2 regions of the Streptomyces sp. Z423-1 genome follow, and region 2 is predicted to be linked to the other one. Evidence: riboswitches for the same ligand, from Rfam matches in the RefSeq annotation. Region 2 holds a riboswitch; the other holds the start of a gene.
What was found. Region 2 has a riboswitch for glycine ahead of gcvP (aminomethyl-transferring glycine dehydrogenase). Riboswitches for the same ligand answer to the same signal wherever they lie in the genome.

Region 1 (4,206 bases), 5.4 Mb from region 2:
CGCCGCCGGGGTTCACGGCGATGCCCGCCTGTGGGGGCAGGCCGCGGGCGAACTCGACGGCGGGGGCGATGGTGTACGACATGTGGGGGCCGACGACCTGGCGGAACTGTTCCTCGGAGCTGAAGACCGGGACGTAGGCCTGGCCGTCGATCTCCATGCTGGGCAGGTCGAGGGGGCCGCTGTGGGGACCGCCGCCGTTGGGCAGCGGCACCCACACGAAGCTGCGGCCGAGCACCTCGACGATGCGGCCGCCGGCCGACGGGACGCCGAGGGAGGCCGACAGCACCTCCTCCAGCTCGTTGCCGGGCCATCCGCCGTGCGGATGGGGGTGCGCCTGCGCCGGAAAGTCCCCCGGGAAGTCCATCTGCCTACCGCCTGCTCCGTACCAGTGCTGCCGGCTGAAAAGGCTAACCCGCCACACGCCGGGTCGGCCCGCCGCGTCAGCCCGTACAGCCGATCCGACGCAGCGCGTCCGGCGCGGTGCGGTCGAGCCGGGTCCGCCCGTGAAGCCGGTCCCGCGCAGCGCGCCCGCCGCGGTGCGGTCGAGCCGGGATCAGCCCGCAAAGCCGGCCCCCGCGCAAGGCACCGGCCGCGGCGCTCAGCCCGTGAACCGCAATGCCTCCGCCGCCGCGCCCAGCCCCCTGCATTCGATCCCGCGCAGCGCGCCCGCCGCACTGCGGTCGTGCAGGGGTCAGCCCCTGCAGCCGATCCCGCGCAGCGCGCCCGCCGCAGTGCGGGCGAGCAGGGGTCAGCCCGTGAAGCCGATTCTGCGTAGTGCGTCCGCCGCCGGGCGGTCGAGGAGGATCGCGGCGCCGCAGCCGCGGGGCAGGTCGCCGCGTTCGGCGCGGTGCAGCAGGCGGGCGGCGGCGCGGCGGTGGCGCAGGAACGCGTAGCGCGAGACGCCGCGGCCGCGGGCGCGCTGGCCGGCCAGGGCCTGCTCGGGGGTGACGTCGAGCAGCAGCAGGTGGAGGGTGCCGCCGCGGCGGCGGGCCTCGCGGGCCAGCCAGGCGCGCACCCAGGCCTGCGTACCGCAGTCGTGGACGACGACGCCCTCGCCGGTGCGCAGGGCGCGGCGCAGTCCGGCGTAGTGCGCGAGGCGGACGAGGGGGCGGTAGATCGCGTACGGCAGCCAGCTCGGCGTACCGCGGTCCCAGCGGTCGCGGGTGTCCTGGGAGTCGATGCGCCCGTCCCGGACCGCCCGCCGCATGAGGGTGGACTTGCCGCTGCCGGGCAGGCCCGTGATCACGACGAGGTCGTGGGGGCCGAAGAGCAGGGCGTGCGGGCTGCGGCCCGCGCGGTCGCGCAGGTCGCGGACCACGGGGGACGGCAGCGGGGCGCACGCCTCCCGGGCCCGGGCGGCGGGCTGCTTGGGCAGTGCGAGGCCCGTGGTGGTCGCGTAGGCCGTGGTCCTGTTCACCGTGATCGTCCTCCCCTGGGGCGGGTCACGAGTTACCGTCCCCGTCGAGCGTAAAGAGAAGGTAATACGCGGTGCCTCGCATTTCCGTCCGCTTCACGCAACAAGGCTGCTACAGCCAAGGTCCCCCTGCCGCACCGGAACGATGCGTGCAATGATGTGCGCGCCAACTGCATACCGGCCGCTTGAATCCGCGCGGGAGAGTTCCCGGACACGACGTGCCCGGGGCGCCGAAGGAGCAAGTCCCTCCCTTGAATCTCTCAGGCCCCGTTACCGCGCGGGCGAGGCACATCTGAAAAGCGGGCCGCTGCCGCAGTGGCTCCACCCAAGGTGCAAGCCATGTCCACCCGTCCCACGCGGACGGTCATGGCGAACCTCTCAGGTTCCGATGACAGATGGGGAGGAACGACCTCGCCGTCATGCCTTGGGAGACCGACCGATGAGCAGTACCCCACTCCGTCGTACCGCGCTCGATGCCCTGCATCGTTCGCTGGGCGCGACCATGACCGACTTCGCCGGCTGGGACATGCCCCTGCGCTACGGCTCCGAGCGCGACGAACACCTCGCGGTGCGCACGAAGGCCGGGCTGTTCGACCTGTCGCACATGGGCGAGATCACCGTCACCGGCCCGCAGGCGGCGCAGCTGCTGAACTACGCGCTCGTCGGCAACATCGCCTCCGTCGGCGTCGGCCGCGCCCGCTACACCATGATCTGCCGGGCGGACGGCGGCATCCTCGACGACCTGATCGTCTACCGGCTCGCCGAGTCCGAGTACATGGTCGTGGCGAACGCGAGCAACGCCCAGATCGTCCTGGACGCGCTTACCGAGCGCGCGGCGGGGTTCGACGCCGCCGTCCGCGACGACCGGGACGCCTACGCCCTGATCGCCGTCCAGGGCCCCGAGTCCCCCGGCATCCTCAAGCAGCTCACCGACGCCGACCTCGACGGCCTGAAGTACTACGCCGGCCTGCCCGGCACCGTCGCGGGCGTCCCGGCGCTGATCGCGCGCACCGGGTACACCGGCGAGGACGGCTTCGAGCTGTTCGTGAAGCCGGAGCACGCCGTCGCGCTGTGGGAGGCGCTGACCGAGGCGGGCGCGGGCGTCGGCCTGGTCCCGTGTGGGCTGTCCTGCCGGGACACGCTGCGCCTGGAGGCGGGCATGCCGCTGTACGGGCACGAGCTGTCCACCGCCCTCACGCCCTTCGACGCCGGGCTCGGCCGGGTGGTGAAGTTCGACAAGGAGGGCGACTTCGTGGGGCGCGCGGCGCTCACCGAGGCCGCCGAGCGGGCCGCTTCCCAGCCCCCGCGCGTCCTGGTCGGCCTGGTCGCCGAGGGCCGCCGGGTACCGCGCGCCGGGTATGCCGTGGTCGCCGGCGGCGAGGTGATCGGCGAGGTCACCTCCGGCGCCCCCTCCCCCACGCTGGGCAAGCCGATCGCGATGGCGTACGTCGACGCCGCGCACGCGGCGCCGGGCACCCCGGGCGTCGGTGTGGACATCCGGGGCACCCACGAGCCGTACGAGGTCGTGGCGCTGCCGTTCTACAAGCGGCAGAAGTAGACACTGGGCTCGGGTCCAAGCGCACCCTTTGCCTGCTCACACGCAGTTCCAGCAGTCCCCCATTCATCAGCACTCCCGCGCGTACAGGAGAATTCAGGCCATGAGCAACCCCCAGCAGCTGCGCTACAGCAAGGAGCACGAGTGGCTGTCGACCGCCGAGGAAGGCGTCGCGACGGTCGGCATCACCGAGTTCGCGGCGAACGCGCTCGGCGATGTCGTCTACGCCCAGCTCCCCGAGGTGGGCTCCCAGGTGGCCGCGGGCGAGACCTGCGGCGAGCTGGAGTCGACCAAGTCGGTCAGCGACCTGTATTCCCCGGTCTCCGGTGAGGTCACCGAGATCAACGAGGACGTCGTGAACGACCCGTCCCTGGTGAACTCCGCCCCCTTCGAGGGTGGCTGGCTGTTCAAGGTGCGCATCGCCGAGGAGCCGGCCGACCTGCTCTCCGCCGACGAGTACGCCGCCCACACCGCCGGCTGAGGAGTCGTAGCCACATGTCCGCCTTGAACACCCCGCTGCACGAGCTCGACCCGGCCGTCGCGGCCGCCGTCGACGCCGAGCTGCACCGCCAGCAGTCCACCCTGGAAATGATCGCCTCGGAGAACTTCGCCCCGGTCGCGGTCATGGAGGCGCAGGGCTCGGTCCTGACCAACAAGTACGCCGAGGGCTACCCCGGCCGCCGCTACTACGGCGGCTGTGAGCACGTCGACGTGGTCGAGCAGATCGCCATCGACCGGATCAAGGAGCTGTTCGGCGCCGAGCACGCCAACGTGCAGCCGCACTCGGGCGCGCAGGCCAACGCGGCCGCGATGTTCGCGCTGCTCAAGCCGGGCGACACGATCATGGGTCTGAACCTCGCCCACGGCGGGCACCTGACCCACGGCATGAAGATCAACTTCTCCGGCAAGCTCTACAACGTGGTCGCCTACCACGTCGGCGAGGACGGCCTGGTCGACATGGCCGAGGTGGAGCGCCTCGCCAAGGAGAACAAGCCGAAGCTGATCGTGGCCGGCTGGTCGGCGTACCCCCGGCAGCTCGACTTCGCCGCCTTCCGGCGGATCGCGGACGAGGTCAGCGCGTACCTGATGGTCGACATGGCCCACTTCGCCGGTCTGGTCGCCGCCGGGCTGCACCCGAACCCGGTGCCGCACGCCCATGTCGTGACCACCACCACCCACAAGACGCTGGGCGGGCCGCGCGGCGGTGTGATCCTGTCCACGGCCGAGCTGGCGAAGA
Region 2 (4,206 bases):
CCCGGCGGACGAGCTGGCGCGGCGGCGCAACCGGGCCGTCTGAGGCCCTTTGAGGGCCCTTCGCACGGCCGTCCGGTGGCCGCGGGGGCATTGTCAGTGGCGTGAGGCAGCATCGGAGATGTGAGAACCGCGCCCACGATCCTGCATCTCGACATGGATGCCTTCTTCGCCTCGGTGGAGCAGGCATCCAAGCCGAGCCTGCGCGGAAAAGCCGTGATCGTGGGTGGGCTCGGGCCGCGCGGGGTGGTGGCGACCTGCTCGTACGAGGCCCGGGTGTTCGGGGTGCACTCGGCGATGCCCATGGCCCAGGCGCGCCGGCTCGCGCCGAACGCCGCGTATCTCGTGCCGCGCTTCGGGTTCTACCGAACGATCAGTGAGCAGGTGATGGGCCTGCTGCAGGAGTTGTCGCCGTTGGTGGAGCCGCTGAGCCTGGACGAGGCGTTCGTGGACCTGGAGGCCGGTGGGGCGGCCTGGGACCGGGAGTCGGCGCGGCTGGCGGGGGTCAAGCTGCGGGCCGACATCCGGGCCGTCACCGGCCTCACCGGGTCCGTCGGGCTCGCCGCCTCGAAGATGCTCGCGAAGATCGCCTCCGAGCAGGCCAAACCGGACGGGCTGGTGCTGATCGAGCCGGGCACCGAGCGGGCACTGCTCGGTCCGATGCCGGTGCGGACGCTGCCGGGGGTGGGGCCCGCGACGGGCGACCACCTGCGGCGTGCCGGGATCATCACGGTCGACGAGATCGCCGAGGCGGGCGAGGACGAGCTGGTACGGCTGCTGGGGAAGGCGCACGGGCACGCGCTGTACGCCATGGCGCTGGCCCGCGACGACCGGCCGGTGGTGGCCGAGCGGGAGACGAAGTCCGTGTCGGTCGAGGACACCTACGACGTGGACATCCACGACCGCCTCCGGGTCGGTCTCGAGGTGCAGCGGCTCGCGGACCGGTGTGTGCGACGGCTGCGCGGGGCCGGGCTGTCGGGGCGGACGATCGTACTGAAGGTGCGGCGGTACGACTTCTCGACGCTGACCCGGTCCGAGACGTTGCGTGGGCCGACGGACGATCCGGCGGTGGTGCGGGAGGCCGCGGCGCGGCTGCTGGAGTCCGTGGACACGACAGGGGGTGTGCGGCTGCTGGGAGTGGGGGTCAGCGGGCTGGCCGACTACACGCAGGAGGACCTTTTCGCGCAGGCGGCGGGGGAGCGGGCCGAGGGGGCGGCGGAGGACGTGGCGGACGAGCCCGCGCGGGAGGAGGCCGAGCCCGCCGAGCGGCGGTGGGCTGCCGGGCATGACGTGCGCCACGCCGAGTACGGGCACGGCTGGGTGCAGGGCAGTGGGCTGGGGAGGGTGACCGTGCGGTTCGAGACGCCCGACTCCGAACCCGGGCGGGTGCGGACCTTCCGGATCGACGATCCCGCGCTGGAGCCGGCGGATCCGCTGCCACTGGTGGCGCGAAGACCCGAGCTGCAGGGCTGAGCCCTCAGGGTCATGTCTCGTCCGAGCCGGCCAGCCTGCCGAAGTCGCGGTCCGGGAGCGCGGGGGGAGCTGCCACGTCGAGGCCGTAGTGGTGGTAGAGCTGGAGCTCCTGCTCCGGGGAGAGGTGGCGCCCGACGCCGAAGTCGGGGGCGTCCTTGATCAGGGCGCGCTCGAAGGGGACGTGCAGGCTGCCCTCGATCAGCTCACTGGGCTCCAATGGGACGAAGGCGTCCCTGCTGAACAGGCCGGTCCGTATGGCGGCCCACTCCGGAACGCCGGTGGCGTCGTCGAGGTAGACCTCGTCGATGGTGCCGATCTTGGTGCCGTTGCGGTCGAAGGCCTTGCGGCCGATCAGGTTGCGCGGATCGATGTCGGTCTGCACGGGCCCTCCACTTGCTCGCACCTCATCCGTAAGCACTACGAAAGAGCACAATGCGGAACGCGGCCACTCGAAGGCCCGGGCGTTGACCTCGCTGGTAGTCTGGCAAACGGCTGCTGACCCCGTGCGGGAGAGTCCTCCGGACACCACCGGAGGCGCCGAAGGAGCAAATCCTCCCCGGAATCTCTCAGGCCCACGTACCGCACGGACGAGGTCACTCTGGAAAGCAGGGCGGGTGTCACGGCTTCCGCTCTCACCGACGGTGCAAGCCGGGCGTCCTCGGGCGGCCGGTGAAGCTCTCAGGTTGAGATGACAGAGGGGGAGGCCGTCGGGGCACCCGTGCCGTGGTGCCCCTCGAAGGTCGCGTCAGACCAGGAGGCCTCCGCAATGACCGCCCAGCGCATTCCGCTCTCCGAGCTCGAACAGGGCACGCCCTTCGAGCAGCGCCACATCGGGCCCGACCAGGAGGCGCGGGCGAAGATGCTCGCGCAGGTCGGCTACGGCTCGCTCGACGAGCTCACCGCCGCCGCGGTACCGGATGTGATCAAGAACGCCGACGCCCTGGACCTGCCGGGTGCGCGCACCGAGGCCGAGGTGGTGCGCGAGCTGCGCTCCCTCGCCGACCACAACCAGGTCCTCGGCTCCATGATCGGGCTCGGGTACTACGGGACGTTCACCCCGCCCGTCATCCTGCGCAACGTCATGGAGAACCCGGCCTGGTACACCGCGTACACCCCGTACCAGCCGGAGATCTCGCAGGGCCGGCTGGAGGCGCTGCTGAACTTCCAGACCGTGGTCGCCGACCTCACCGGGCTGCCGACCTCCGGTGCCTCGCTGCTCGACGAGGGCACGGCCGCCGCCGAGGCTATGGCGCTGTCCCGGCGCATGGGCAAGAACAAGAAGGGCCTCTTCCTGGTCGACGCGGACGCGCTGCCGCAGACCATCGCCGTGATCCAGACCCGCGCCGAGCCGACCGGGGTCGAGGTCGTCGTCGCCGACCTCAGCGACGGCATCCCCGCCGAGGTCGCCGAGCGTGAGATCAACGGCGTGCTGATCCAGTACCCGGGCGCATCCGGGGCCGTACGCGACATCAAGCCGGTCATCGACCGGGCGCACGAACTGGGCGCGCTCGTCACCGTCGCCGCCGATCTGCTGGCGCTGGCGCTGCTGAAGTCGCCGGGTGAGCTGGGCGCGGACATCGCGGTCGGTACGACGCAGCGCTTCGGTGTGCCGATGGGCTTCGGCGGGCCGCACGCCGGTTACATGGCGGTGCAGGAGAAGTTCGCGCGCAGCCTGCCCGGGCGGCTCGTGGGCGTGTCGGTCGACGCCGACGGCAACAAGGCCTACCGGCTCGCGCTGCAGACACGTGAGCAGCACATCCGGCGGGAGAAGGCGACCAGCAACATCTGCACCGCGCAGGTGCTGCTCGCCGTGATGGCCGGGATGTACGCCGTGTACCACGGGCCCGAGGGGCTCAAGGGCATCGCGCGGCGCACGCACCGGTACGCCGCGATCCTCGCCGCGGGGCTGCGGGACGGCGGCGTCGAGATCGTCCACGGGGCCTACTTCGACACCGTCACCGCGCGGGTGCCGGGGCGGGCGGCCGACGTCGTCGCCGCTGCCCGGGAGAACGGTGTCAACCTGCGGCTCATCGACGCCGACCACGTCTCCATGGCCTGCGACGAGACCACCACGCGGGCGCAACTGGCCGCCGTATGGACGGCGTTCGGCGTCGAGGCGGACATCGAGGCGCTGGACGGCGTCACGGCGGACGCGCTGCCGGGCGGGCTGCTGCGTACCGACGACTACCTGGCCCACCCGGTCTTCCAGCAGTACCGCTCCGAGACCGCGATGCTGCGCTACCTGCGCCGGCTGGCCGACCGCGACTACGCGCTCGACCGGGGCATGATCCCGCTGGGCTCCTGCACGATGAAGCTCAACGCCACCACGGAGATGGAGCCGGTCACCTGGCCGGAGTTCGGGCAGCTGCATCCCTTCGCGCCCGCCGAGCAGGCCCAGGGGTATCTGACGCTCATTCGTGAGCTGGAGGAACGTCTCGCCGAGGTCACCGGCTACGACAAGGTGTCGTTGCAGCCCAACGCCGGGTCGCAGGGTGAGCTGGCCGGGCTGCTCGCCGTGCGCGGGTACCACCGGGCGAACGGCGACGAACAGCGAACGGTGTGTCTGATCCCGTCGTCCGCGCACGGTACGAACGCCGCGAGTGCCGTCATGGCGGGCATGAAGGTGGTCGTCGTGAAGACCGCCGAGGACGGCGAGATCGACGTCGAGGACCTGCGGGCGAAGATCGAGCAGTACCGCGACGAGCTGGCGGTGCTGATGATCACGTACCCGTCCAC

Region 1: another riboswitch for glycine. It lies ahead of gcvT (glycine cleavage system aminomethyltransferase GcvT); the one in region 2 lies ahead of gcvP (aminomethyl-transferring glycine dehydrogenase).

What each region holds. Positions count from the first base shown of each region.
Region 1 covers NZ_CP053109.1:2,606,454-2,610,659, forward strand. Annotated here, with positions in the region: gene HJD23_RS11665 (enhanced serine sensitivity protein SseB) at 1-364, opposite strand, end outside; gene HJD23_RS11670 (AAA family ATPase) at 749-1,417, opposite strand; glycine riboswitch at 1,601-1,700, shown strand; gene gcvT (glycine cleavage system aminomethyltransferase GcvT) at 1,854-2,972, shown strand; gene gcvH (glycine cleavage system protein GcvH) at 3,073-3,450, shown strand; gene glyA (serine hydroxymethyltransferase) at 3,465-4,206, shown strand, end outside.
Region 2 covers NZ_CP053109.1:8,033,825-8,038,030, forward strand. Annotated here, with positions in the region: gene HJD23_RS36435 (MerR family transcriptional regulator) at 1-43, shown strand, start outside; gene HJD23_RS36440 (DNA polymerase IV) at 121-1,470, shown strand; gene HJD23_RS36445 (PRC-barrel domain-containing protein) at 1,481-1,852, opposite strand; glycine riboswitch at 1,967-2,062, shown strand; gene gcvP (aminomethyl-transferring glycine dehydrogenase) at 2,237-4,206, shown strand, end outside.